One region of the Halomonas sp. SCS19 genome, then DNA from elsewhere that is predicted to be linked to it. Evidence: predicted binding sites of a transcription regulator. Region 1 holds the regulator's gene; each other region holds the start of a gene.
What was found. Region 1 encodes sigma-54, which starts transcription at its own class of promoters, with help from an activator protein. Its sites were predicted from a motif close to TGGCACNNNNNTTGCTNT; they were not measured.
Positions count from the first base shown of each region.

Region 2: a site for sigma-54 is predicted at 3,009-3,026, ahead of NFH97_RS04060 (sugar phosphorylase). Genes of this name have one in related genera too.
Region 3: a site for sigma-54 is predicted at 5,019-5,036, ahead of NFH97_RS03115 (ANTAR domain-containing response regulator). Genes of this name have one in related genera too.
Region 4: a site for sigma-54 is predicted at 1,963-1,980, ahead of NFH97_RS16445 (hydrogenase small subunit). Genes of this name have one in related genera too.

Region 1 is NZ_JAMSHN010000001.1:235,224-242,500, forward strand. It holds gene NFH97_RS00995 (calcium/sodium antiporter) at 150-1,100, shown strand; gene NFH97_RS01000 (KpsF/GutQ family sugar-phosphate isomerase) at 1,131-2,129, shown strand; gene NFH97_RS01005 (KdsC family phosphatase) at 2,162-2,728, shown strand; gene lptC (LPS export ABC transporter periplasmic protein LptC) at 2,725-3,300, shown strand; gene lptA (lipopolysaccharide transport periplasmic protein LptA) at 3,313-3,843, shown strand; gene lptB (LPS export ABC transporter ATP-binding protein) at 3,843-4,568, shown strand; gene NFH97_RS01025 (RNA polymerase factor sigma-54) at 4,839-6,251, shown strand; gene hpf (ribosome hibernation-promoting factor, HPF/YfiA family) at 6,411-6,719, shown strand; gene ptsN (PTS IIA-like nitrogen regulatory protein PtsN) at 6,725-7,210, shown strand; gene rapZ (RNase adapter RapZ) at 7,264-7,277, shown strand, end outside.
Region 2 is NZ_JAMSHN010000001.1:990,143-997,419, forward strand. It holds gene ribBA (bifunctional 3,4-dihydroxy-2-butanone-4-phosphate synthase/GTP cyclohydrolase II) at 1-1,057, opposite strand, end outside; gene ribD (bifunctional diaminohydroxyphosphoribosylaminopyrimidine deaminase/5-amino-6-(5-phosphoribosylamino)uracil reductase RibD) at 1,266-2,426, opposite strand; gene nrdR (transcriptional regulator NrdR) at 2,423-2,908, opposite strand; gene NFH97_RS04060 (sugar phosphorylase) at 3,102-4,859, shown strand; gene dsbG (thiol:disulfide interchange protein DsbG) at 5,018-5,821, shown strand; gene NFH97_RS04070 (glycosyltransferase family protein) at 5,887-7,107, opposite strand; gene NFH97_RS04075 (HAD-IIB family hydrolase) at 7,104-7,277, opposite strand, start outside.
Region 3 is NZ_JAMSHN010000001.1:765,740-773,016, forward strand. It holds gene NFH97_RS03100 (fimbrial protein) at 1-722, shown strand, start outside; gene cobA (uroporphyrinogen-III C-methyltransferase) at 741-1,706, opposite strand; gene NFH97_RS03110 (nitrate reductase) at 1,669-4,485, opposite strand; gene NFH97_RS03115 (ANTAR domain-containing response regulator) at 5,180-5,779, shown strand; gene NFH97_RS03120 (CmpA/NrtA family ABC transporter substrate-binding protein) at 5,776-6,870, shown strand; gene NFH97_RS03125 (NAD(P)/FAD-dependent oxidoreductase) at 7,171-7,277, shown strand, end outside.
Region 4 is NZ_JAMSHN010000001.1:3,784,671-3,791,947, forward strand. It holds gene NFH97_RS16430 (M18 family aminopeptidase) at 99-1,430, shown strand; tRNA gene NFH97_RS16435 (tRNA-Met) at 1,596-1,672, opposite strand; gene NFH97_RS16440 (hypothetical protein) at 1,678-1,860, shown strand; gene NFH97_RS16445 (hydrogenase small subunit) at 2,158-3,252, shown strand; gene NFH97_RS16450 (nickel-dependent hydrogenase large subunit) at 3,252-5,066, shown strand; gene cybH (Ni/Fe-hydrogenase, b-type cytochrome subunit) at 5,084-5,860, shown strand; gene NFH97_RS16460 (hypothetical protein) at 6,326-6,490, shown strand; gene NFH97_RS16465 (HyaD/HybD family hydrogenase maturation endopeptidase) at 6,641-7,277, shown strand, end outside.

The DNA.
Region 1 (7,277 bases):
CCTTGAGAATAGAGCGCCTTGAGCCGCGCTCGGTTTTCGAACATCGTATCTTAACTCAAATGCAGCATGCCAGTGCCCCGGTTGCGCGCTTGCGCGCAGGTTTATCTAAGGGTTCAATGGGCGCCCTTTCTGCAACCAAGTCGTTCTCCATGCTGTTACCGTCTGTCGTCGTCGCCCTGGGCCTGGTGGGCCTGCTCTGGAGCGCGGATCGCTTTGTCGGCGCCGCCGCCGCCACCGCCTACCGCGCCGGCATGAGCATCATGCTGGTCGGCATGACCATCGTCTCCATCGGCACCTCTGCCCCGGAAATCGTGGTCTCGGTGATGGCCTCGCTGGATGGCGCCCCCGACCTGGCCACCGGCAATGCGCTGGGCTCCAATATCGCCAACATCGCGCTGGTACTGGGCGTGACTGCACTGGTGGTGCCGATCCCGGTGCGCTTCACCATCGTGCGCCGCGAGCTGCCACTGCTGTTGGGCGCCACCGGCCTCGCCGGCTACGCCCTGGCAGATGGCAGCCTCGAACGCCTCGACGCGGCCCTGCTGATCGCGCTGCTGGTATTCAGTCTGTGGTGGCTGTTTCGCGCCGACGAGGCCGAACAGGAGATGGCCGACGACATTCCCGGCATGGCACTGGGCAAGGCCATCGGCTGGCTGGTGCTGACCCTGGCGGTGATGATCGCCAGCTCCCGCGCCCTGGTCTGGGGCGCCACTGAGCTGGCACGCACCTTTGGCGTAAGCGAGCTGGTGATCGGTCTGACCGTCGTCGCCATCGGCACCAGCCTGCCGGAACTCGCCGCCTGCGTGGCCAGCGCGCTGAAGCGCCACCACGATCTGGCCATCGGCAACGTCATCGGCTCCAACCTGTTCAATATGCTGGCGGTACTGCCGGTACCGGCGCTGCTGGCGCCGGGAGCCACCGATCCCGCAGCCGCCGGCCGCGACTTTCCGGTAATGCTTGGCCTGACGCTGCTGCTGGCGGCGCTGCTGCTGTGGCAACGCCGAGGGCGCCTGGGGCGCTGGATCGGCGCGCTGCTGGCCTGCACCTATGCGCTTTATCTGACCTGGCTCGGCCTTTCGGTCGCGGCAGGCCCCTTGTGACAACGGCAGTAAACGGCAACAATCATGGCCATGAGCAAACACCCCTCCTCGGCGCAGACGCCGACCCTGAGCGTCCGCGATATCGCACGACGCACCCTGGAGCTGGAACGTGACGCCATCGACGCCCTGATCGGGCGTCTCGACGGCGACTTCGACCGTGCCTGCCAACTGCTGCTGGCCTGCCGCGGCCGGGTTGTCGTCACCGGCATGGGCAAGTCGGGACATGTCGGCGGCAAGATCGCCGCCACCCTGGCAAGCACCGGCACGCCGGCCTTTTTTGTCCATCCCGGTGAAGCCAGTCATGGTGACCTGGGCATGATCACGCCCGGCGACGTCGTCCTGGCACTGTCCAACTCCGGCGAAACCGCCGAGGTCACCGCCCTGCTGCCGCTGCTAAAGCGCATGGGCATTCCACTGATCAGCATGACCGGCCGAGCACAGTCGACACTGGCCCGCCACGCTGAGGCCCATCTATACGCCGGGGTCGAGCGCGAGGCCTGCCCGCTGGACCTGGCCCCGACCTCTTCGACCACTGCAGCGCTGGCGCTGGGCGACGCCCTGGCGGTGGCGCTGCTCGAGACCCGCGGCTTCACCGCCGAGGATTTCGCCCTGTCCCACCCGGGCGGCAGCCTGGGCAAGCGACTGCTGTTGACCGTGGCCGACCTGATGCATACCGGCGACCGGCTGCCCTCGGTGCCGTCGGGCTCGCCGCTGCGCGATGCCCTGCTCGAGATCACCCGTCAAGGACTCGGCTTTACCTGCGTGGTATCCCCCGACGGCACCCTGGCCGGGGTCTATACCGACGGCGACCTGCGCCGCACCCTGGATCGTCATCAGGACTTCAGCTCGCTTACCGTGGATGACGTGATGACCACCCCCGGGCGACGCATCGGCCCCGCCACCCTGGCGGCGGAGGCGGTCAAGCTGATGGAGGAAGGCCGGATCACCGCCCTGGCGGTGGTCGATGACGAGCAGCGCCCAGTCGGTGCACTGCATATGCACGACCTGCTGGCCGCCGGTGTCATCTGAGCCTCATTTATCCCTTTACAAGGAACGCCGTCATGTCTCACGAGCTTCTCGCCTCCCTCGCGCCGGAACTGGTGGAGCGCCTGCGCCACATCAAGCTACTGGCGCTGGACGTGGACGGCGTACTGACCGATGGTCGACTGTACTTCCACGCCGACGGCTCCGAGTTGAAGGCGTTCAACACCCTGGATGGCCACGGCCTCAAGCTGGCCAAGCGCGCCGGCATCCAGGTAGCCCTGATCACCGGGCGCAGCTCCCCCATGGTCACCCAGAGAGCCAGAGCACTCGGCATCGAGCACGTACAGCAAGGGGTCGAGCGCAAGCTGCCCGCCCTTGAATCGCTGTGCGATTCGCTGGGCCTGACCCTCGACCAGGTCGCCTACTGCGGCGATGACCTGCCGGATCTGCCCTGCATCCATCGCAGTGCGGTCGGCATCACCGTGCCAGGCGCCCCCTGCTACCTTCGTCAGCACGCCGACTGGGTCACCCAGGTTGCCGGCGGACATGGCGCGGTGCGCGAGATCACCGACACCCTGCTGATGGCCCAGGGCCGCCTCGACGATATCATCGACAGCTACCTGAGCAACGGACCGCTGACATGAAACTGAGCGCACTGCGTCCGGGCTTTCGCTTCTGGCTGGTCATCCTGCTGCTGGTACTCGGTGGCGGCCTGACGTTGCTCGACCCCCGCGAGAGCAACGTCCCCGACCTGGTACCCAATGACAAGGCCGGCGAGCCCGACTACTACCTGGTGGATGCCCGCCTGACCCGCTTCGATGCCCAGGGCACCCCCCATCAGCGCATCGATACGCCACGCCTTGTGCACACACCGCTCGACGACGTCACCCGGGTGGACCAGCCGGACCTTGCGCTGATCGACGACAGCGGCCGAGAGTGGATCGCCGACGCCGACAACGGTGAACTGGGTCCGGACGGCAACCCCCTGACCCTGTCGGGCGACGCCCATCTCGAGGCCCCCGCAGAGCGTTGGCAGCTTGATACAGAGGTATTGGTCTACGACAGCGACAGTGGCCATGTCTGGAGCGAAACGCCAGCCGTCCTACGCCAACCCCCTCAACAGATGCAAGGGGAGCGCTTCGACGCCTGGATCCATGACAATACCGCTCGCCTGACCGACAATGTCACCGGTCATCATCCGCCAGAGCCTCAATAAGGAGCCCCTTCCATGATGCGTCCAAGTCCCGCCCTCCTGCTTGCCCTGGCCCTTGGCCTGGCCGCCGGCGCCACCGGCAGCAGTGTCCTGGCGCTGGAAAGTGATCGCAGCGCACCGATTCAGGTGGAGGCCGACCAGCTGGATCTCGATGATCGCGCCGGTACCGCGGTCTATACCGGCGACGTGCGCATTGTGCAAGGCAGCATGATCCTCACCGGCGAACGCGTCGAGATCCAGCGCAACGACCAAGGACAACTGTCACTGGCGACCGCGACCGGCTCACGTGCCTACCTCGAGCAGAAGCCATCCCCGGAAGAACCGGTGGTCAAGGGCTGGGGCCGCAAGGTGATCTACCACGTGGCCGAACGCCGCATGGAGCTGATCGACCAGGCTGAGCTGCACAAGGCCAATGACACCTTCGACGGTGCCTATCTGGAGTACTTCCTCGATCGCCGCGTGGTCCAGGCCCGCTCCAGCGCCCAGGGCGTCCAGGGCGAGCAGCGCATTCGCATGACCCTCGAGCCGGAAAGCCAAGGAAACTGATGAAGACTCTCCACGCTCGCCATCTGGCCAAGAGCTACAAGAAGCGTCGCGTCGTCCAGGACATCAGCCTGTCGATCGAGCAGGGCAGCATCGTCGGTCTGCTGGGCCCCAACGGGGCCGGCAAGACCACCTCCTTCTACATGATCGTCGGCCTGGTCAGAGCCGACGCCGGCAGCATCAGCATCGATGATCGGGACCTGAGCCGCGCGGCCATGCATCAGCGCGCGCTGGCCGGTATCGGCTACCTGCCTCAGGAGGCTTCGATCTTTCGCAAGCTGTCGGTGGCCGACAACATCATGGCGATCCTCGAGACCCGCAAGGACCTCGACCGCGAGGGCCGAGAAGCACGTCTCGAGCAACTCCTCGAGGACTTCCACGTCAGCCATATTCGCGACAACCCCGGCATGAGCCTGTCCGGCGGGGAGCGGCGCCGGGTCGAGATCGCCCGCGCCCTGGCCACCGAGCCGGCCTTTATCCTGCTCGATGAACCCTTCGCCGGGGTCGACCCGATCTCGGTGGGCGAGATCAAGTCCATCATTCGTCAACTCAAGGCCCGCGATATCGGCGTCCTGATCACCGATCACAACGTGCGCGAGACCCTCGATATCTGCGATCGTGCCTACATCGTCGGCGACGGCCAGATCATCGCCGAGGGCAGCGCCGAGTCCATCCTCGCCAACCAGCGCGTCAAGGAGGTCTACCTGGGCGAGAACTTCCGCCTTTAGACCGCAGGGCCGCCCGACAGCCGCAGTCGCATCAAGCGGCCGCAACACTTGCCAGCATCAGCATCCAACCGCCGGCCCCGAAAGGGTCGGCCTCACCTTGCACACAGGGCCTCCCTCGAAAGAAGCACCTCCCCCCCTACCAAGTTGTTCCACATCGACCTTTTCACTCCCTCCCACAGGTCAAAAAACACCAACTTGGCAAGATGCTTGCATGTCTGATGACTCGTCGTTAGGGTAAAGCCTTTCGACAACACTGGTGGATCCCGACCCATGGCCCTCAAGGCGTCACTGCAGCTGCGCATCGGTACCCAGCTGACCATGACCCCGCAACTGCAACAGGCGATCGGCCTGCTGCAGCTTTCGACCCTGGACCTGCGCCAGGAGGTCCAGCAGGCGCTGGAGGCCAACCCCATGCTCGAACTCGAGGACGAGTTCGGCGAACAGCAGACCAGGGAAGCCGTGGAAGATGACTGGGCGGATCAGATCCCCTCGGAGCTCAGTGTGGACAGCGACTGGTCCGACACCTACCAGGACCTGGGCACCACCCCCGCCGGTAGTGGCGAGGCGCCGGATTTCGAGCGCCAGGCAAGCTCCCAGTCACTGCACAGCCACCTGAGCTGGCAACTGGCGATGCTCGACGTCAGCGACCAGGAGCGCCTGATCGCCGAGAGCCTGCTCGACGCGGTCAACGCCGACGGCTATCTCGAGCAGACACTGGATGACATCGCCCAGGGGCTCGAGCAAGACGGTCGTCGCCCCCCTCCCCTCGCCGAGGTGGAGGCGGTGCTGGTTCGGCTGCAACAGTTCGAACCGACCGGAGTGTTCGCCCGCGACCTGCGCGAGTGTTTGATGCTGCAACTGGATAGTCTGCCTCGCGATACCGTCCTGCTGCCCCAGGCCGGACGACTGGTAAGACAGTTTCTCGAGGCGCTGGCCAGCGGCGACCGACGTCTGCTGAAGCGCCGGCTAGGACTCGATGACGACCAACTCGACAGCGTCATCGAGCTGATCCGAAGCCTCGACCCACGTCCCGGCAGCCAGTTCGGTGACAGCGATAACGACTACGTCATTCCCGACCTGGTGGTACGCCACACCGAAGAGGGCTGGCGCGTTGAACTCAATCCGGATGCAATGCCCCGACTGCGCATCCAGCCCGACTACGCTGCGCTGATTCGGCGCGCGGACAAGAGCCAGGACAACCAGTTCCTCAAGGACCACCTGCAGGAGGCGCGCTGGCTGATCAAGAGTCTGTCCAGCCGCAACGACACCTTGCTGAAGGTCGGCCGGGAAATCATGGTGCGTCAGATCGACTTCCTCGAGCAGGGAGAAGCGGCCATGAAACCGTTGGTGCTGGCCGATATCGCAGACAAGGTGGAGATGCACGAGTCCACCATCTCCCGCGTGACCACCCAGAAGTTCGTGCACACGCCTCGCGGCGTGTTCGAGTTGAAGTATTTTTTCTCGAGCCAGGTCGGCCAGGATGGCGACGCCCATTCCAGTACCGCCATTCGCGCCATGATCAAATCGTTGATTCAAAAGGAACCTGCCCGCAAACCTCTGTCGGACAGCAAACTGGTGGAATTGCTGGCGGAAGACGGCGTCAATGTCGCCAGACGCACCGTGGCAAAGTACCGGGAAGCCATGAATATTCCGTCTTCCAGCGAGCGCAAGCGACTGCGCTGAGGCCTTGCGCTGCGGCGTCGCTAGCCTAGTTATCGGGAAAGCGCAAGCACTTGAAATTTCGCATGACATCTGCGTCTTTCTGCGTAGCGTCGAGGGGGTTTGCAGGATCGGAAAAAGGGTTACAATCAAGCCACCACCCGAAAGAGCAAGGAGCCTGTCATGCAAGTCAACATCACCGGCCACCACGTCGAATTGACCGATCCCCTGCGTGACTACGTACAAGAGAAGCTCGCCCGTGTGGAGCGCCACTACGACAACATCACCAACGTCCAGGTGACCCTCTCGGTGGAAAAGGAACGCCAGCTGGCCGCCTGCACCCTTCACGCCGCCGGTGCCGACCTGCATGCCGAAGCGCAGGACGGCGACATGTATGCTGCTATCGACGCCCTTGCCGACAAGCTGGACCGCCAGCTGGTCAAGCACAAGGAAAAATCCCAAGCCCGCGCCCAAGGCGCCGGAATTCGCTGACTCTCATGACATTGGAAGCCATTCTCCCTCCCGAGCGCACATTGTTCGATGTCCCGGGAGGCAGCAAGAAGAGGGTGCTGGAGTTTTTCAGCACCTTCATTGCGCAGAACACCCCGAGCCTGGACAGCCAGGAGGTCTTCAGTCGGCTGATCGGACGTGAGCGCCTGGGCAGTACCGGCATCGGCAATGGCGTCGCCATTCCCCATGCCCGCAACCCCCACTGCAAGGCGCCCATCTCCGGCTTCCTCAAACTCGCGGAACCTGTCGACTTCGATGCCATCGATGGTGAGCCCGTCGATCTGGTGTTCGTGCTGCTGGTGCCGGAAGAGGCCGACGACGCCCATCTTGCCCTGCTCGGCCAGGTCGCTGGCGTCATGAACGACGCCGACACACGTCACCGTCTGCGCCACGCCAGCTCCCAGCGCGAGCTTCACGAGCGCCTGCAGGAAGCCATCCGCCAACAGGCGCCAGGGGACGACACTCCCTCCTGATCGCGGCCTTGCCTAGGCCATCAGCAATGGACGCCTGCCCAAGGAGACAGGACATGCAGCTCGTGAT
Region 2 (7,277 bases), 750 kb from region 1:
GACGCATCCTGCCGACACCGAGCTCGCGCAGGATCTGGGAGCCGGTGCCGATGGTCAGGTAGTTGCCGGCGCCGTCGGACTCGCTGCCGCGAGCGGTGCGGCGGCGCTCCAGGAACACCTGCAGCATATCGTTGAGGTCCTGATGCGGACGCATGTCATCGAGCAGCACGAAGACACCCTGCTCGGCCCGCGCCACCTCTTCCAGCGCCTGGTGGGCGCGCCAGGAGGCGTCCTCGCCCTTGACCAGGCACATCAGGTCACGCATCTCGTTGGCCAGATGCACCCGCACCGTGGTCACGCTGTCCGGACTCGGCGAGCCCTTCACCAGCGCCAGGTGGTGCACCTTGTGGGTGCGGTCGAGAAAGACGTGGGCGGTCAGCTCACCGTAGGCGGTGGTCACCGGCAGTCGCTCGACCTCTTCTACCGTCTGCTCGTTGTGGATCCGGTAGTGGATCAGGTCGGCGATGGTACCCATCTTGATCCCGTGGGTCTCGGCGAAGCGCTCGAGCTCAGGACGTCGGGCCATGCTGCCATCGTCGTTCATGATCTCGCAGATCACACCGCTGGGATCACAACCGGCCAGGGCGGCCAGATCGCAGGCCGCCTCGGTGTGGCCGGCGCGCCTGAGCACGCCGCCGGGCTCGGCCATCAGCGGAAAGATGTGGCCGGGCTGGACGATGTCTTCTGCCTTGGCATTGCGCGCGCAGGCGGCCTGCACCGTGCGCGCGCGGTCAGCAGCGGAGATGCCGGTGCTGACCCCTTCGGCGGCCTCGATGGACAGGGTGAACTTGGTACCGAAACCGGAGCCATTGTCCTGCACCATCAGCGGCAGCTTGAGCTGTTCGCAGCGCTCCCGGGTCATCGGCATGCAGATCAGACCACGGGCGTGAACCGCCATGAAGTTGATGTGCCAGGCCTCGACCTTCTCGGCGGCCATGATGATGTCACCTTCGTTTTCCCGATCCTCGTCGTCCATCAGGATCACCATACGGCCCTGGCGGATATCCTCGACGAGTTCGGCAATAGGGGCCAGGCCCCCGCTGGAAGACTGCGACATGTATGCTCCCTGGATCTAAAATGGCCACTCGCGACGGCGGCCAGAAACCGCGTCAGGGTACCGTGGCGCGGCGTCGGGCGCCAGTCAAAGACAAAGACCTGGCAGGGCGTCGGGCGCCGCTTATATCAAGATCGGACACTGCGACTCCGCGTTGGGCGCCGCTTATATGAAGCCCCGCTACTGCGATCCCCCGGCGACTTTCGTCGGGTCAGTGCTCGGCGCAGGCGGCCAGCGCCGGGCGCGCCAGAATACGCCAGTCCTTGCCGAGGGCGCGGATATCGAGAATTTCCAGAGGCCGCTGCTCGGCCATGCGTTCGATGCCCGACAACGCCATCAGCCCGCGCGCGTCGGAGCCGAGCAGGGTCGGCGCCATGTAAAGACGCAACTCGTCCACCAGACAGGCATCCATCAAGGCACCTGCCAGGGTCGCGCCGGTCTCCACCAACAGCTCGTTGCAGCCGCCCTCGTCACCGAGCCACTTGAGCAGCGCGCCAAGATCGACGCGGCCGTCGTCGCCTGCAGGCATCTCCAGCACCCGCGCGCCGGAGCGCATCAGCGCGTCTCTGCGAGGGGATTCGCTGCCCTCGACGCAGACCACCAGCGTCTCCCCTGGCTCGCTCAGGCAGGCCGCGGCCAGCGGCATGCGCAGGCGCGAGTCCACCACGACCCTAAGCGGCTGGCGTCGGGCGATGACTTCGGCGTCATCGAGCCCGAGCTGATCGGCACGCACCGTCAGCCGCGAGTTGTCGAAGATGATCGAATCCACCCCGGTGAGGATGGCGCAGCTCTGAGCCCGCAGCCGCTGGACGTCACGCCGAGCCTCGGCACCGGTGATCCACTGGGACTCGCCGGAGGCCATGGCGGTACGGCCGTCGAGGCTCATGGCGAGCTTGAGGCTGACCCGTGGACGCCCCCGGGTCATGCGCGACACGAAGCCGGCGTTCAATACCTGGGCGTCCGCCTCGAGGCAACCGAGCCTTACCTCGACCCCGGCGTCACGCAGGCGTGCGATACCGCGTCCCGCCACCTGAGGATTGGGATCCTGCATGGCTACCACCACCCTGGCGACACCGGCCTTGATCAAGGCATCGCAGCAAGGCCCTGTGCGCCCCTGGTGAGAGCAGGGTTCCAGCGTCACGTAAGCGGTCGCGCCTCGGGCGTGCTCACCGGCAGCCTCGAGTGCATGGACCTCGGCGTGGGGTTCCCCGGCGCGCTGATGGTAGCCGTCGGCCAGATGCTTGCCGTGCTTGACCAGTACGCAACCGACCCTCGGATTGGGCATGGTGGTGTAGCGACCGCGTTCGGCCAGCTTCAATGCCCTGGCCATCCAGGCTTCATCCTGGCCTGCCGTGATGTCCGTCGGATTCATGTGCTCTCCCCGGTGTCGGGCGAGAAACTCGGCTCCTGGGCCAGGCGGTCGATCTCGGCGCGAAATTCGTCGATATCCTGAAACCGTCGATAGACTGAAGCAAAGCGGATATAGGCCACCTGATCGAGGCGCTTCAGGGCATTCATCACCTCTTCACCGACCACCCGCGCCTGGACCTCGCGCTCGCCCCGTGCGCGCAGGTTCTGGCGGATACGTTCCACCGCCGCCTCGATCGACTCGGCGCTGACGGGGCGTTTTTCCAGCGCCCGCAGCATGCCGGCCCGCAGCTTGATCTCGTCGAACACCTCCCGCGAGCCATCGGCCTTGATGATCCGTGGCATGATAAGTTCAGCGGTCTCGTAGGTGGTGAAGCGCTCACCGCAGCCAGCACACTGCCGCCGTCGGCGCACCTGATCACCTTCGGCGACCAGCCGGGAGTCAGTCACTCGGGTCTCTTGGGCGCCACAGAAGGGGCAATGCATAGCGGACAGTCCGGCAGGAAAAATATGTCGCCATAGTGTAACGGCTGAGGCCTGCCCCGCCCAGCGCAATGGCCCAGGTCATCCGCGATTTCAGCTGAGTTGGCACGCCCTGTGCTTGATACTTTCTTTCTAGCCGTCAATGAAATGGCGAGCGCTCACGGGGCAAGGCGCCCCCACGCCTGCGGAGGACACCATGGCAAGCCACCTCTCCCCTCTGGAACCCGACGACTTTCGCCAGCGTGCCGCAGAGCTGCTCGCGCCTCTCTATGGTGCACGCAGCGAAGAGGTCCTGCGCCGTCTGCTGCGCCTGATCGAAGCGCAGGGGGCCGGGTTGAGGCACCGTCATGGTGCACGCCAGACGCTGTGGAGCGAGCAGGACCAGTGGCTGATCGTCTATGGCGACTCGCTGCTGGATGCCGACAAGCCCCCCCTGGCGGTACTCGATGAGTTCCTGAGCAAGCGCCTGAAGACCGTCTTCAGCGGTGTCCATGTGCTGCCCTTCTTCCCCTGGAGCAGCGACGACGGCTTCTCGGTGATCCACTATCGCGAGGTCGACCCGAAACTGGGCGACTGGCGCGATATCCGGCGCCTGGCCAGCCACCATGATCTGATGGTGGACCTGGTGCTCAACCATGTCTCGCGGGAATCGCTATGGTTCGCCGACTATCTCGGCGGCAACCTGCCCGGGCGCGACTACTTCATCGAGATGGACCCCGATACCGATCTCAGCGAGGTGGTGCGTCCGCGCAGCTCACCGCTGCTGGTCCCCGTCAGCACCCGCCGTGGCGTTCGCCACCTGTGGGCGACCTTCTCCGAGGACCAGATCGACCTCAACTTCGCCAACCCCGACGTCTTGATCGAATTCGTCGGCATCCTGCTGTTCTACCTGCAGCAGGGCGCCCGCATCGTCCGGCTGGACGCCGTCGCCTTCCTGTGGAAACGCCCCGGCACCCGCTGTATCCACCTTCCCGAGACCCACGCGGTGGTGCGGCTGTTGCGGGCGGTGGTCGACCACGTCGCCCCCGGCACCCTGATCATCACCGAGACCAATGTGCCCCACGCCGAGAACATCAGCTACTTCGGCCTTGAGCGACAGGACACGCCGCCCGACGAGGCCCATCTGGTCTACCAGTTTCCGCTGCCACCTCTGTTGCTGCACACCTTGACCAGTGGCGAGGCCGGCACCCTGGCGCGCTGGCTCGACAGCCTGCCCGAGCTCCCCGCCGGCTGCAGCTATCTGAACTTCACCGCCAGCCACGATGGCATTGGCGTGCGCCCGCTGGAAGGCTGGCTGGAAGGCCACGAGATCGACGCCCTGGTCGCCTTGATGCAGCGCTTCGGTGGCTTCGTCAGCATGCGCCGGCAGGCCGACGGCAGCGACAGCCCCTACGAGCTCAATATCACCTGGTTCGACGCCATGAGCGGCACCCGGCGCGGCCCCGACCCGTGGCAGGTCGAGCGCTTCCTGTTGAGCCAGCACCTGATGCTGGTGCTGAAGGGTATCCCCGGCGTCTACCTGCACTGCCTGACCGCCACCCAGAACGACCACGACGGGGTCGAACGCAGCGGGCGCCTGCGTTCGATCAATCGCAAGCGCTGGGACCGCCAGGAGCTGGAACCTCTGCTGGACAGCCGTCACACGCCGACCCGCGAGGTGTTCTTCGCCCTCACCCGACGCCTCGAGATCCGTCGCAGGGAACCCTGCTTCCACCCCGATGCGGCCCAGACGGTCATCCCCACACCACCGGAGCTGCTGGCGATCCAGCGCGGCCCCCTGGACGATGGCCGTCGACTGTTGGCCATTCACAACGTCACCGATCGGCCTCAGCCACTGGTACTGGACGGCCTCGACCAGTCCGGCTGGCAGGACCTGCTGGAAGGAGGCGCCTGGCGGCCCGTCGACACCCTGGCCCCCTATCGTTCACTGTGGCTGGTGCGCACCGACAGATAAGCCACCGCGCGCTCGGTGTATCACACAACAGCGCGGCCCTGGCGCTTTCACTGCCCGGCGACGTCAGCGGTCGAACCGATGGCGTTTGCTGCTGTCCTAGTGCGAGTGATTCTCGCTTGTCGCGGGATTCGTCCTACAAGATGCCGGAGAGTAACGACATGCCCCGCCGCCCCCGACTGCCCCGCCTCCCCGACCTGCCCCGCCATCAGCGTTCCTTCATGACCCTGGCGGCGGTGGCCTTCGGCCTGATGCCACTGTCCAGCGTCGAGGCAGAGGACCACCCCGCCCCCATCGAAGCGCTGGAAGAGGAAGGTCTTGAGGTGCACGGTGAATTCGACGCGCCGGGTGGACTCAGCGGCTTCGCCGCCAGCCATCGCGGACAGCCGATGACCATCTTCGTCACCGAGGATGGCGAGCACGCCATCGTCGGCAATCTGATCGATGCCGACGCCAACAATCTGTCGGAGGCGCCGCTGGAGCGCCTGGTACGCGGCCCCCAGGACGAGACCACCTGGCAGAGCCTTGAGGACAGCGCCTGGATCGCCGACGGCGATCCCGACGCCGAGCGCATCGTCTATGTGTTCACCGATCCCAACTGCCCCTACTGCACCCGCCTGTGGCAGCAGAGCCGGCCCTTCGTCGAAAGCGGCCAGGTCCAGCTACGCCACGTGATGGTCGGTATCCTCGACCCCGAAAGTCCGCGCCAGGCGGTCACGATGCTGGCCGCCGATGACCCTCAGGCCGCCCTCCGCGCCCATGAGAGCGGCGATCCGATTGAGCCCATGCGCCAACTGCCCAGAGACCTGGAGCAGCGCCTGCAGAGCAACCACGAACTGTTTCGCAGCTTCGGCATGGTGGCGACCCCGGGCATCGTCTATCGCAACGATGGCAAGCTCGAGATGAGCCAAGGCCTGCCGAGCGAAGAACTGTTCCATACCATCATGGGGCCGGAGCCCGACTGACAGGGTTTATCAAGGCGCTGGCACCAGGCCCCGGGCGGGGCCTGGTGCCAGCGCGATTTAGGCCCTTAGACATCTCCGGCGTTATCGGCCTCCACCGCGCTATATAGCTGTTCGGGCAGGTCCGGCAAGGCCGCCCGCACACGGTTCCAGCTCGGGATAAAGGGCTTCTCCCTGGGGTTGTCGAGAAAGGCGTTACCGGCCTCGATCAGATTGGCGGCAAACAACTCCACCGCCTGCTCCTCGGCGTGACGGTCCAGGCTCAACCCGTTCATGGTGGCGTCGTGGTCGTAGGCCTCGATCAGGTCGAGGGCCAGGCGATAGTAGGTGGCCTTGAGGGTACGAAAGCCTTCCGACGAGAAACCCACACCCTGGGTGGCCAGCTTGCGATAGAGCGCCTTGGCAATATCCAGGCTCATGCGGTTGAGCCCGGTGGCCGCGTCATCGGCGGACACCGGTTGATGCTTGTGGTCGTAGACGTCGGCGATATCCACCTGACACAGCCGATTGGTGGAGTGGTCGCGGTGGACCTCGGACAGCACCCCGATCTCCAGCCCCCAGTCGGCGGGGATACGGATGTTGTCCAGCACCTCGGTACGCATCGAGAACTCCCCCGACAGCGGGTAGCGATAGCTGTCCAGGTAGTCCAGGTAAGGCAAGGGCCCGTGCATGATCTTTAGCGCCCGCAGCAGCGGGGTCACCATCAGCCGGGAGACCCGGCCGTTGAGCTTGCCCTCGGCGATACGCGGGTAGTAACCCTTGCAGAAGGCGTAGTTGAAGCGTGGGTGGGCCACCGGATACATCAGCCGTGCCAGCAGGCCGCGGTCGTAGGTCAGGATATCGCAGTCATGCAGCCCCACCGCGGCGGTGCGCCCGGATGCCTGCACATAGCCCGCACAGAACCACACATTGCGGCCCTTGCCCGGCTGCTGTGGCGCCAGGCCTTCCTCGGCCAGCTGCGCGTCCAGCGCGCTCAGGCGCGGGCCGTCATTCCACAGGATGCGATGGTGCTGGGGCAGGCGCGAAAAGAACTCGCGTGCCCGCAGAAACTGGTCCCGGTCGGCACGATCGAGGCCGATCACGATCTCCGACAGATAGCTCGCCTGGGCCAGCGACTCGACGATGGCGTCCAGCGCCGGTCCTTCCAGCTCCGAGTACAATGACGGCAGGATCAGCCCGAGCGGGCGCTGGCGGCCGAAGCGCTCCAGATCCGCCTCCAGGTCTTCGACCTTGCGCCGGGTCAGGTTGTGAAAGTCGGTGATGATGCCGTTCTGGTGGAAATCGCTCATGCCTCACCCTCCTCGCCCAGCTTGTGATGATCCTTGTCGTCGGCGCCGCCGGCATCTACGCTGCCGGCCTCAGCGCTGCTGGCAGGCCCCGCCGCGTCCTGCTCTCCCCAGAAGTGCGCAACCCCCTCGGCCCAGCCCCTGGGGCCCAGCGCCTCGCTGCGATACAAGCG
Region 3 (7,277 bases), 530 kb from region 1:
CCGAGGGTTACCCCCCCTTGATAGAAATCAACTGCCCCATCGGCGACTACGCCGTCAACTGGCGCCAGCTTCCTCCCTTCCAGATCAAGGTCACGCTCTACCGCATGGCCGGTTCCCCCGGCACCAGCGGTGTACAGCTTCAGAACAACAACAACGCCGGCTTCAGCCTGTTCTCGTTGCTGAACAGCCAGGGCACGCCCTCCGGGGCCAACCACGAACTATTCAATCTGGTCAGGCTGCAGCTGGCCCAGAGTACACGGGTTAGAATCAATCCCTGCCATGGCATCAACAATGTCTCGGTGTCACTGGGAGAGGTGGGCAGCCATCGCTTCACCACCCTGGGCCAGCCCGCCACGGGCGTCGCCGACACCCCGGTGCACGTCACCGCCTGGTGTCACACCGACGGCGACATCAAGTGGGCCGTGCTGGGCAAGGCGGCGGCCTACGATCCCGGCGGGAATCAGGGCATTCTGGCCTTGGACAACGAAGAGCAAAGCGCCAGCGGCGTGGGTATCCAGCTGATCCACACAGGTAGCCTGGCGCCACTGCCGATCACCCCCGAAGGCAGCGCCTTCGATGCCTACCGCTGGATCGACACCAACCTTCATGCGCAGGGCGGCAACATCTTGATGCTCGACTTTCTGGCCCGCTACGTGAAGACCGGCACCGTCACGCCAGGTACCGCCAATGGCCATGCCACCCTGGTGCTGTCGCCTAAATGAGTTTCCACCGTCTTCGCTCTACGACAGGCAGGCAGCCGGTTCAGCAACGCTCGCCCGGCTGCCGGCGACCCGCGACACTACGCCGCCGACGATGATCAGGCAGGGGGATGGCAAGGGGCTCTCCGCCAGGCGCTGGTCGATATTGCCAAGGGTGCCCACCAACGAGGCCATCTCGGGAAGACTGGCGTTGGCCACCAGCATCACCGGCCAGTCCTGTGGCAGGCCTGCGCCACGCAGGCCGCGGGTAATCGCGCCGAGCTTGTTGAGCCCCATGTAGAACACCAGGGTCTCGTCGCGTCGGGCCAGTGATGCCCAGTCCGGTTCGCCCCCCTCACGACACTGCTGGGCGGTGATCAGGCGAAGGCTCTGGGCGTGGCCGCGATCGGTCAGCGGAATCCCCATGGCGGCGCAGGCGCTGGCCGCCGCCGAGATGCCGGGCACGATCTCACGCGCTATGCCGGCCTCGTCGAGGGCGTCGAGTTCTTCCCCCAGGCGTCCAAAGATGCCCGGATCGCCGCCCTTGAGGCGCACCACCGCCTTGCCCTGGCGCGCCAGCGCCACCAGCAGGGTGCCGATCTGCGCCTGATCGACGCTGTGGTGGCCCCTGGCCTTGCCGACATAGTGGCGCTCGACGCCGGCCGGAATCATCGCCAGCACCTCGGGCCCCACCAGGCGGTCGTAGACCACCGCGTCGGCGTGTTCGATCCGGTCCAGCGCCTTGAGCGTCAGCAACTCCCCCGCGCCGCTGCCCGCCCCCACCAGCGCGACCCGGCCAACAGCGCCGCCTGACCGATGGCCAGCGCCGCTGGCAGCGGACCGGGACGCCAGCCGGTCGGCCCAATGCTGGCTTTGCCATGCCAGTCGCCCCAGCAGCATCGACAGCCCGCCCAGACGACGTGCCAGCCAAGGCTTCGTCCCCGCTTCAGCAAGGTGACCCAGCCGGTCTCTAGGCCGACTGGGGTTGTGCGCGCTCGATGCGACCACGGCTCTTCTCCTCTTCCACCAGACTCTTCAATTCGGGAATACAACTGCCGCACTGGGTGCCACAGGCCAATCGCGCACCGAGCGCCTCGACGCTGTCGTCGCCGGCACGAATCGCCCGCTGGATCGGGGTACGCCCCACCTGATGGCAGCTACACACGATCGGCCCCTGGTCGGCGGCGCCGTCATGACAGGCCGCCAGCACTCGCCGCCGATGCTGCTGCCCCATGGCCTCGCCACGCGCGGCTTCGTCGAAGCGCTCGCACAGCCAGCCAAGCCCCGGCAGTTCGCTGACCGGGCCAACCATCAGCCACCAGCACAGGCGTCCTTGCTCGAACCCCGCCAGGCGCCAGCGACCGCTGGCCGGGTCCTGGGCCACCGGGCCCAGCTCCCCCGGCAACTGGCGTGCGGCCCAGTCGAGCCAGTCGCGTTCGACGCCCGCTTTCTCTACACCCTCTTGCTCAACGGGCTCACCGGCCAGTTGCCAACGCTCTGCCGAGGCTAGCGGGACCCGCGTCCAGTAGTTCGTCCCCTCGACCACCCGCGCGGCCAGGCCCGAACCCTCGGGCGGTCCCTGCTGGGCCAGTGCCCGGGAAACCACCAGTGTCGCCTCCCAGGCGTGCTGCAGCGGCGTGACCGCCACCGCGCCATGCTTGGTCTCCGGCTGGCCAGAAAGCGGATCGACTTCCGGGGCGAACAGGCTCCCCGCCAGTGGCGAGTGACTGAAGCGCGGTGTCCAGTGGATGGGCACGAACACTTCCCCACGGCGCTGGGCGGCAGAGACCCTGACGCGGGCGCGCATCTCGCCGCTGCGCGAGCGGATCCTGGCGAGCCCCTGGTCACACAGCCCCAGGGCCTCGGCGTCATCCCGATGGACCTCGACGAAGGGCTCGGAGCGGTGATTCATCAGTCGGCTGGCCCTGGCGGTACGGGTCATGGTGTGCCACTGATCGCGCACCCGCCCCGAATTCAGCCGCAGCGGAAAGTCGGCGTCAGGCGCCTGGCGCGGCGCCCGCGCGCTCACCGGCCACAACCGTGCCCGGCCGCTATCGGTGTAGAAGCGACCGTTTTCGAACAGCCGCGCGGTGCCTCGTGGTGCGCTTGCCGTCACCGGCCACTGGATCGGAGCCAGATCGTCGTACTCGACCCGGGACAGCCCCACCAGCCCGGAAATATCGAAGGCCCGCCGTCCCTGGTTGTCGAGGCCCGACAAGCGCGCATGCTCGTCGAAGATCTCGCCGGGGTGGCTGTAGGCGAAGGCCTCGCCGAAGCCCAGGCGCTCGGCCACCCGGCACAGGATCCACCAGTCGTGGCGGGCCTCGCCCGGCGGCGGCAGGAGACCGCGCTGGCGAGAGATACGCCGCTCGGAGTTGGTGACGGTACCGTCCTTTTCCGACCAGCCGCTGGCCGGCAGCACGATATCGGCAAGTTCCACCAGGTCGGTGTCGGCCATGCATTCCGACACGATCACCAGCGGACAGCGCTCGATGGCGCGGCGCACCCGGTCGGCATCCGGCAGGCTCACCAGAGGGTTGGTGGCCATGATCCACAGCGCCTGGATGTCGCCGCGCTCGACGGCCTGAAACAGCTCGACCGCCTTGTGGCCCGGCTCCCGGGGCAGCGTCGGCACCAGCGCCTCGGCGGTCCAGAAGCGCGTCAGCCGTTCGATGGCGCCCGGGGTGTGGTAGTCCATATGGGCGGCCAGCTGGTTGGCCAGCCCACCGACATCGCGCCCGCCCATGGCGTTGGGCTGGCCGGTGATGGAAAAGGGGCCGGCGCCGGGCAGGCCAATCTTGCCACCGGCCAGGTGGCAGTTGAGGATGGCCTGGCACTTGTCGGTTCCGCTGGTCGACTGGTTCACGCCCTGAGAGTAAAGCGTGACCACGTGCAGCTGGGTGGCAAACCAGTAGTAGAAGGTCTCGAGGCGCTCGGCGTCGAGATCGCAGGCCGCCGCCACCGCCTCGATGTCCGAGGCCTCGTCCAGGGCGGCGGCAATTGTCTCTTCGGCGCCGTCCACATGGCGCTTCAGATAGACCTCATCGAGCCGTTGGCGACGGGCCATCCAGGCCAGCAGGCCATTGAACAGCAAAGCGTCGCTGCCGGGACGCAGCCCCAGGTACAGATCGGCGATCTCGCAGCTGTCGGTGACCCGAGGGTCGATGACCACGACCCGCATCAGCGGATTGCGGGTCTTGGCCAGACGCAGCCGCTGATACAGCACCGGATGGTTCCAGGCCAGATTGGACCCCACCAGAACCACCAGTTCGGCCTCTTCCAGGTCCTCGTAGTTGCAGGGGACGGCGTCGGCGCCCAGGGTGCGCTTGTAGGCCGCCACCGCTGACGCCATGCACAGCCGCGAGTTGGTATCCAGGTGCGGTGTCCCGAGAAACCCCTTGAACAGCTTGTTGGCGACGTAGTAGTCCTCGGTCAATAGCTGCCCGGACAGGTAGCCGGCGATGGCATCTGGACCGCTGCCCTCGGCAATCGCTCCCAGACGCTCGGCGACGGCGTCCAGCGCGCTGTCCCAGTCGGTTTCGCGACCGTCGACCCAGGGCCGCGTCAAGCGCCCCTGGCCGCCCAGAGTCTCCGCCAGGGCCGAACCCTTGACGCACAGGCGCCCGAAGTTGGCCGGGTGATCCCGATCGCCCTGGAGGGTAACCGACTCGCCATCGCGACGAAGCTCGACGCCGCAGCCGACCCCGCAGTAGGGACAGGTGGTGCCTGTGGCCTCGCCGCCTGCACCGCTGTCGTTCTCCGTGCTGTCGCTATCCGTCCGGGTCATCGCGCTCTCCTGTCGGCCATCTTGCTGCTCTGGCATATCGGCGGTCTCTCATCGGCAGATCATCGCTCCGCTAGCGGCCGGGCCTTGATCGGTCGGGCCTTGCTGCGGCCCAAACGCACGACGCCCATCCCGTCGAGCGAGGCTCGAGGAGATGGGCGTCGTTGCCGGATGAAATCCCGCGCTGGATTTCGTGTGTGCTAGCGCCCGTTGCGGACGAGTTGTCGAACCGGCCCACGCCGCCACCAGCGTCGGGACCCTTCCTGGCTCGGCTTAGTGATGCCCATGGCACCAACAACGGCACTAGCTTTGACAGTAACCAAAGCAAACCCTGTGCCAGAACACCACAATCGCCCCATGCAGTGTGGAATGCCGGTGCCAGCCAATTGAAGCCACGACGTTTTTTTCTGACGTTTACCCAGGCGATGGTGGCGAGAAGACGTCTGACAGATCCCAGGCTCGCACCACAACGAACGATGGAGGCCACCGTTTACGCACCCTTTCGGTGCGCGAGCGCCTGCCCGGTAAATCTGCTGGGGCACGGCGGCGGCTTTGCAGGGGGTTATCTCCCTGACAAAAAACGACAAGATCGAAAATGGAATGCCTTTTGCGCTGACAGGTGCAGAGGCACCCAAGGTGCACCCCTCATCACGTCGACTCGAGCTCTATCGAGCGACAGCATCATCGAGCCACGCCCATGCCCGAACACGACACCTTGAAGGTCCTGCTGGTCGACGACGAGATAGTGCGCGCCGCCATGGTCGAAGAGGCGCTTGCGCTGGACGGACACCAGGTGGTCTGCCGACTGTCAAGCCCGGCCAGTCTCAACGACATGGTGCAGCAGCATCAACCCGACGTGGTCATCATCGACATGGAATCGCCTGACCGGGACACCCTGGAGAGCATGGCGCTGCTGCAGCGGGAAAACCCTCGACCGGTGGTGTTCTTCGCCGACCAGCATGACCCCGAATCGCTCAAGGCGGCGGTGAAGGCCGGCGTCAGCGCCTATGTGGTGGACGGTCTGGCGGCCAACCGCGTCAAGGCGGTCATCGATGTCGCCATCGCCCGCTTCGAAGCCTTTCAGGGAATGCGCCGCGACCTCGACAAGGCACGCAACCAGCTCGCCGACCGCAAGCGCATCGAACAGGCCAAGGGCCTGTTGATGAAGCATCAGAGCTGCGATGAGGAACAGGCCTACCGCATGCTGCGCAAGCTGGCCATGGACCGCGGCCAGCGCATCGCACAGGTCGCCCAGAACGTCATCGACATCCTCAAGCCACTGGAGAAGGGATCATGAGTCCATCGCTGTCTTCTGACGCGGCCAGCACGTCCAGAACTGGCGCGCCGCATCCACCCGAGCTCGCCAGCCTGACCCTGGGATTCGTGCCGCTGCTGGATGCTGCGCTGTTGATCATCGCCCGGGAAGGCGGCTTCTTCGCCGCCCAGGGGGTCGAGGTCAGCCTGTCACGCGAGAACGCCTGGTCCACCCTGCGCGACAAGGTCGCCGCCGGCCTGCTTGACGGCGCCCAGATGCTGGCGCCGATGCCGCTGGCCATGAGCCTGGGGTTGTCCCGCGCGCCTTGTGACACCCTGGCCGCCGCGGTGCTGAGCCGCCAGGGCAACACGCTGGTGCTGTCTCGCCGCCTGGCCGATGCGGTCGGCGCTTCGGTCGACAGCGGGGAGCCCGGCGCCTTCGGCGCGGCCAGCGAACTGGCCCGACGCTTCAAGGCCTCGCTGAAAGAAGGCACCCGGCCACGCCTGGCCATGGTCTACCCCTACTCCTGCCAGCACCTGTTGCTGCGTGACTGGCTGGCCCGCGGCGACATCGACGTCGACAACGAGGTCGAACTGGTCGCGCTGCCGCCCCCGCGCATGGTGGACGCCCTGCGCGAAGGCGAGATCGATGGCTTCTGCGTCGGCGAGCCCTGGGGCAGCCTGGCCCAGCATCGTCAGGTGGGTCGAGTGGTGGCCAGCGGTGCGGAACTGGTGCCGGCGCATCCCGAGAAGGTGCTGGGGGTGACGGCCTCCTGGGCGCGGCGCTACCCGAATACCCTGTCCGCGCTGCTGCGCGCCCTCCAGGCCGCCGCCCTGTGGCTGGACAAGGCGCCTGAGGCCAGACGCCAGACCCTGGCCTGGCTGGCGCTGCCCCCCTACCTCGATGAAGCCGTAGGCCATCTCGACGAGCTGCCGCTGGAAGCCGCCCCGGGCTACCCCTGCATCGGTGAGCGACTGCGCCCCCTGACGGCCGACTTCGAGGGGCTGATCCAGCGGTTGTCGCCGCTGCTCGAGGCTCGCGGGCGACAGCTCGACACCGCCACCCTGGAGGAGTGCTACAGCGCTGTGCATTACGACGCCGCCACGCACCAGTACGGTGCCGACACGCCCTGAGCCCTGCCTGACCGGTGCTGCAGCCCGCCACCATGGCCTGCACCAACAGGCTGTTTTACCTGCACAAAACGTAAAACAGGCATGAAACTTGGATAGCCTGTAGCAAGTGCCGGCGAATGCCGGCGGCGGTCAACGGCGATCGCACCGACACTAGACAAAGACGTCTCTTCACCCTCCGACGCCGGAGGTGTGAGAGACGTCTTTGGCGTTTTTGGAGCCCATGCGATGCCTTATTCCACTGGTCCTTCTGACTCCAGGCCCCGTTCCTCTGGCCTGCCTGACTCAAGGTCCCGTTCCGAAATGACCCAGGCCGGCTCGTCTTCGCCGGCGAGGTCTGATGACGCACGTCTTCCCCACCTGGTGATCGTCGGCAACGGCATGGCCGCGCATCGATTGATCGAGACCCT
Region 4 (7,277 bases), 3.5 Mb from region 1:
TCGCATTGTAGCAGCTTGATGTCAATCCTTGACCCTTGCCGTTGTGCGACATTTAGGGTCAATCCTTGAACCACACTATCATGCAACAGAGGACGCCCATGTCACAGGAGTGCTTGCCAAAGGATGATGCCGGATGCGCCAAAAGGCTCAGTCGGCTGCTTGAGTTTCTTCACCGTTCCCCCAGCCCTTGGCACGCCACCGCGAACATGGCTCAGCGGCTCGAGGACGCCGGCTACCGTCGCCTGTTGGAGACCGATAGCTGGGATTTGGTTCCCGGTGACCGCTTCTACGTGACCCGCAACGATTCTTCGATTATCGCCGTCAACCTGCCGAAGGGCCAGCCGGTCACCAGTCTGCGCATGGTCGGCGCCCATACCGACAGCCCCAATCTCAGGCTGAAGACCCACGCCGGCCAGACCTCGGCGGGCTGGCTGCAGCTTGGCGTGCAGGTCTACGGCGGGGCGCTGCTCGCGCCCTGGTTCGACCGTGACCTGGGCCTGGCAGGGCGTCTGCATGTCCGTCATGCCGATGGTCGCGTCGAGGGCGTGCTGCTCAACGTTGCCGAGGCCATCGCCATCATCCCGAGCCTGGCCATCCACCTGGATCGGGAAGCCAACGACGGCAAGGCGATGAATGCCCAGACCCAGATGGCGCCGGTGGTGCTGCAGGGCGGCAAGGACGACGACCTCGATCGCCTGCTGCTGGCCTGGCTGGAGCAGGAGCACGGTCTGACCGGGGTGAAGGTGCTGGACTTCGAGCTGGGCTTCTATGACCTGCAGCCGCCGTCGCTGGTGGGCGTGGGCAAGGAACTGATCGCCAGCGCCCGCCTGGACAACCTGCTGTCGTGCTTTATTGGCCTGGAAGCGATGCTCGACGCCGACGGCGAACAGGGCATGGTGCTGGTCGCCAATGACCACGAAGAGGTGGGTAGCGCCAGCGCCTGTGGCGCCCAGGGTCCGTTCCTCGCCGACGTGCTCAAGCGGGTGAATGGCCTGGTCGGCGAGGGCACCGAGGAAGGCTATATCCGCCTGATCCAGTCCTCGCGGATGATCTCTTGCGACAACGCCCACGCGCTGCACCCGAACTTCAAGGACAAGCACGACGCCCAGCACGGCCCGAGCCTCAACGCAGGCCCGGTGATCAAGACCAACGCCAACCAGCGCTACGCCACCAACAGTGCCACGGCGGCGATGTTCCGTGATCTGTGCGAGAAGGTAGAGGTGCCGGTGCAGACCTTTATTACCCGGGCGGACATGGGTTGCGGCAGCACCATCGGCCCCATCACCGCAACGGAGTTGGGTGTGCCGACGCTGGACGTGGGGGTGCCCCAGTGGGCGATGCACTCGATCCGCGAGACCGCCGGCAGCCAGGACGTGGAACACCTGACCCGCGCACTGACGGCGTTCTTCAACAGCGCCGAACTGGTGTAGGTCGAGCGCTCGCAGCGCTTGCTGAAAGACTGAAACGACGATAACAGAGCGCCTGGCGGGCAACCGCCAGGCGCTCTGTCGTTGTTGCGTCGGTGTTGAATCGTTGCATTGGAAGGCACAAACAAAAAGGCCCGTCGATCGATGATCGACGGGCCTTTCGGTATCTGGTGGCTACGCCCTGACTCGAACAGGGGACCCCATCATTATGAGTGATGTGCTCTAACCAACTGAGCTACGTAGCCTTTGGATGGCGCCGTATTCTACGGATTGCCGGCTTGTTGTCAAGCACCTGGGCTACGGCAATGGCCCCGGTGACGGCTCTTGTGACGGCTCTGGTGATGGCCCCGATGACGGCTCTGGTGACGGCTCTGGTGACGGCGACGCCAGCGCAGCGCGCTGGAAAGCCGGCTACCACCTGTGTGCCGTGTAGCGCGAGTTCTGTGCTGGCGTGACGGAGGCGGCTGGAAAGGGCGCTACCGCCATGTGGTCGTCAAGTGCGCCAAGTGTTTGAAAAGACGTACTCCCCGCAATCTGGCACGGGCCTTGCCCCGTAGTTGAGGGAAACAACAACAGGCGATCTGGATGGCTTTTCGTGCAGGCCTCGTGCAGGCCTCGTGCAGGCCTCGTGTCGGCTTCAGGCCTTGGCTGTAACGAGGCTAGGCCGCCTCCAGATCAGGGGATCACGCCGGTGGCGAGATCCAGGACCACGACAGGGGAGTCGTTGCCGATGGAGCCCATCGAAACCTTCTACGACGTGATGCGGCGACAGGGGGTCACGCGTCGCTCATTTCTGAAGTTCTGTTCACTGACGGCGGCGGCGCTGGGACTGGGGCCTGCCTACACCGCCAAAATCGCCCACGCCATGGAGACCAAGCCGCGCACGCCAGTGATCTGGGTGCACGGGCTCGAGTGCACCTGCTGTTCGGAGTCGTTCATCCGTTCGGCCCATCCGCTGGTCAAGGACGTGGTGCTGTCGATGATCTCGCTGGACTACGACGACACCCTGATGGCGGCGGCGGGGCATCAGGCCGAGGCCGCCCTGGCCGACACCATCGAGCGCTACAAGGGCAACTACATCCTGGCGGTGGAGGGCAACCCGCCGCTCAACGAGGACGGCATGTTCTGCATCGTCGGTGGGCGGCCCTTCGTCGACCAGCTGCGCGAGACCGCCGAGCACGCCAAGGCGGTGATCTCCTGGGGCTCGTGTGCGAGCCACGGCTGTGTCCAGGCCGCGCGCCCCAATCCCACCCGGGCGACCCCGGTGCACAAGGTCATCACCGACAAGCCGATCATCAAGGTGCCGGGCTGTCCGCCAATCGCCGAGGTCATGACTGGGGTCATCACCTATATGCTGACCTTCGACCGGCTGCCGGAGCTCCACCGCACCGGCCGGCCCAAGATGTTCTATTCCCAGCGCATCCACGACAAGTGCTACCGCCGGCCACACTTCGACGCCGGCCAGTTCGTCGAGTCCTTCGATGACGAGGGCGCCCGTCGCGGCTACTGCCTGTACAAGGTGGGCTGCAAGGGCCCGACCACCTACAACGCCTGTTCGACCATCCGCTGGAACGAGGGCGTGAGCTTCCCGATCCAGGCCGGCCACGGCTGTATCGGCTGCTCCGAAGACGGCTTCTGGGACAAGGGCTCCTGGTACGCCCGGCTGCAGGACGTGCACCAGTTCGGCATCGAGGCCAACGCCGATCAGATCGGCGGCGCCGTGGCCACCGGGGTGGGCGGTGCGGTGGCGGTCCACGCTGCCGTCAGCGCCTTGAAACGTGCGCAGGTCAAGCGCCAGTCGTCAGCCAACAGGGAGGAAGCCTGATGACGCAGATCAACACCCCTAACGGGTTCAATCTGGACAGAAGCGGACGGCGTATCGTCGTCGACCCGGTGACCCGCATCGAGGGGCATATGCGCTGCGAGGTCAACGTGGATGACAACAACATCATCCGCAACGCGGTGTCCACCGGCACCATGTGGCGCGGGCTCGAGGTCATCCTCAAGGGCCGTGACCCGCGCGACGCCTGGGCCTTTGTCGAGCGCATCTGCGGCGTCTGCACCGGCTGTCATGCGCTGGCCTCGGTACGCGCGGTGGAGGACGCACTCGACATCCGCATCCCGCGCAATGCCCACCTGATCCGCGAGATGATGGCCAAGGTGCTGCAGTGGCACGACCACGTGGTGCACTTCTACCACCTGCACGCGCTGGACTGGGTCAACCCGGTCAATGCGCTGAGGGCCGACCCGCGGGCGACCTCGCAACTGCAGCAGTTGACCGGCCCCAACCATCCGCTGTCGTCGCCGGGCTATTTCCGCGACGTCCAGAATCGCCTGAAGACCTTTATCGAGTCTGGGCAGCTCGGGCTTTTCAAGAACGGCTACTGGGACAACCCCGCCTATCGGCTGTCACCGGAGGCGGACCTGATGGCGACCGCTCACTATCTCGAGGCGCTGGACCTGCAGAAGGAGATCGTCAAGGTCCATACCGTGTTTGGCGGCAAGAACCCCCACCCCAACTACATGGTCGGCGGGGTGCCCTGTGCCATCAATATCGACGGCGATCTGGCGGCCGGGGCGCCGCTCAACATGGAGCGGCTAAACTTCGTGCGCGCGCGCATGGAGGAAGCCTTCGCCTTCTCCAGGAACGTCTACATCCCCGACGTCATCGCCATCGCCAGCTTCTACAAGGGCTGGTTGTACGGCGGGGGACTGTCCGCCACCAACGTGATGGACTACGGCGACTACTCCAAGGTCAACTACGACAAGTCCACCGACCAGCTCAAGGGGGGCGCCATCCTCGGCGGTAACTGGAACGAGATCCACGAGGTGGACCCCACCGACCCCGAGCAGATCCAGGAGTTTGTGGCCCATTCCTGGTACCGCTACGCCGACGAGTCCCGTGGCCTGCACCCCTGGGACGGCGAGACCGAGCACCACTACGAACTGGGCGAGGGCACCGTCGGCACCCGCACCCGGATCGAGGAGATCGACGAGGCCGCCAAGTACTCCTGGATCAAGTCACCGCGCTGGCGCGGCCACGCCATGGAGGTGGGACCGCTGTCGCGCTACATCCTCAATTACGCCCAAGGCAATGACTTCGTGATCGACCAGGTGGACTCGTCGCTGGCTGCCCTGAACCAGCTCGCCGGCACACGTCTGACGCCGAAGCAGGCGCTGCCGACCACCATCGGCCGTACCCTGGCCCGCGCCCTGGAAGCCCACTACTGCGCGTCCATGATGCTCGATGACTGGCATGAGCTGATCGCCAACATCCGCGCCGGCGACCTGGCCACCGCCAATATCGAGAAGTGGGACCCGGCGTCCTGGCCCCAGGAGGCTCGCGGCGTCGGCATGGTCGCCGCACCCCGGGGCATGAATGGCCACTGGATCCGCATCAAGGACGGCAAGATCGAGAACTACCAGTGCATCGTGCCGACCACCTGGAACGGCAGCCCGCGGGATCCGGAGGGCAACATCGGCGCCTTCGAGGCGTCACTGCTGAATACACCCATGGAGCGGCCGGACGAGCCGGTGGAGATCCTGCGCACGCTGCATTCCTTCGATCCGTGCCTGGCCTGTTCCACCCACGTGATGAGCGAAGACGGTGAAGAGCTGTCTCGCGTCACCGTCAGATAGCCGGGGGAGGGTGTCCCATGTCCCATGACTCGAAAGCGTCACCTGCTGCAACGGCCAGCCCGGAGGACCCTCAGGCTGGCAAGCTCGGCCCCGGGGAGGAACGGGTGCTGCCTTCCTCGGTCAAGCAGACCTCGGTCTACGTCTATGAGGCGCCGTTGCGGCTGTGGCACTGGACCAATGCGGCGGCCATCCTGGTACTGATCGTCACCGGCTACTTTATCGGCAAGCCGCTGCCGACGGTGTCAGGTGAGGCCAGCGATCACTTCGTGATGGGCTATATCCGCTTTGCCCACTTCACCGCGGGCTACATCCTGGCGATCGGTTTTCTGTTTCGCTTCTACTGGTCGCTGGTCGGCAATCACCACGCCAAGCAGCTGTTTCGCTTGCCGTTGCACCGTCGTGACTGGTGGCGTGAGGTGTGGTTCGAGCTTCGCTGGTATCTGTTTCTGGAGAAGCGCCCGCGCAAGTACGTGGGCCACAACCCCCTGGCACAGTTGGCGATGTTCATCTTCATCACCCTCGGCACCCTGTTCATGATCGTGACCGGAATGGCGCTCTACGCCGAAGGTGCCCTGCGCGGCAGTTGGCAGGACACGCTGTTCGGCTGGGTCATCCCGCTGGTGGGCCAGAGCCTGGACGTGCATACCCTGCATCGTCTCGGAATGTGGGTGATGATCACCTTCATCATCATCCATGTGTACGTGGCGATACGCGAAGACATCATGTCCCGCCAGAGCATCGTCTCGACCATGATCTCAGGGGAGCGCACCTTCAAGGACGACGACCCTTTGTAGTGAGTTGTCGTTGCTCGGCGTGACTTGTCATAGCTCGCAGTTGCTCGCAGTTGCTCGTTAGCCCTGCCGTTGAAGGGCGTAAGCGCTGACCGTTGGCGCCGGAGGCTTCACCGAGAATATCAGGTGAGGTCTCCGGCGCTTTTTGTTTGGGTTCAGGGAGGGGGGGGCGAGGCGCGTGCATAGGCCGGTGGGAGAGGTGTCGTGGTCGAGCATTAATCAGGTAATCACAAGTCACCTTTTGAAACGTTGTTGCCCGGTGTTTTATAAGAAAGATTCTCTTTGAATCGGCGGTTATTGGACTTTTGTAGGGTTATATACCATGTGGCTGTGCCGAAACGATGGGCATGTTTTTTATTGAAAGGTAGCGGCGTTATTCTGCGGAAATGGTCGAGGTTTTTTCAGGTTATCGTGGATATGTGCATGTAAGTGGCTGCTGTAGTGTGAAAAAACGCTTTCGTATATGCCATGGGTGGCGCAGATGGAAGCGTTTTCGGCAGTTTTTTTGGCGGCCTGTTTTTCAGCGTCTTGTTTTTCGGTGCCTTGTTTGTCGTTGTCTTGTTTTTCGGTGTCTTGTTTGTCGTTGAAAAAGGCGCTTCGTCGCTAGCCTTTGGCTTTGATGCTGCATCTTGATGTTTTTATGGCGAATGCATCCAGGAATCAGACGAAGAGCGAGCCGCTGAAAGAGGCGAAGAAAGAACAAGGAAAGAACGAAGAACGAGACGCAGGATAAAGCCAACTAAAGTAGCGCAGGCAGATATTCGGCGCAGCGAGGGAGCCGGCATGAAGACGGATGATCACGAGGCGACGCCATCGATTCTGGTGCTGGGTATCGGCAATGTGCTGTGGGCCGACGAGGGTTTCGGAGTCCGCGCGGTGGAGGCACTTCACCAGCGCTATACGTTTGCCGAGGCGGTGACCGTGATGGACGGCGGCACCCAGGGGCTCTACCTGCTGCCCTACGTGCAGTCCTGCGAGTGCCTGCTGGTCATCGATGCCATCGACTACGGCCTGGCCCCGGGCAGTGTGCATGTGGTGCGCGATGACGCGGTGCCGAGCTTCATGGGCGCCAAGAAGATGTCGCTGCACCAGACCGGCTTTCAGGAGGTGCTGGCGGCGGCGCAGCTGCTCGGCTGGCAGCCACAGCGGGTGATGCTGGTCGGTGTTCAGCCCTCGGTGCTGGACGATTATGGCGGCTCGCTGCGACCGGAGATCGCCGCCCGAATCGACGAGGTGATCCGCCTGGTGGTCGATGAGTTGGCGTCCTGGGGCGCAAGGCCTGAGCTTCGCTCTCAACACCGCCCCGGACACGGCTCTCAACAGAGCCCCGAACACGGCTCTCAACACAGCCCCGAACACGGCTCTCAACACAGCCCCGGATACAGCCGCGATCACCAGGCCCCCATCGCCGAACTGGCGC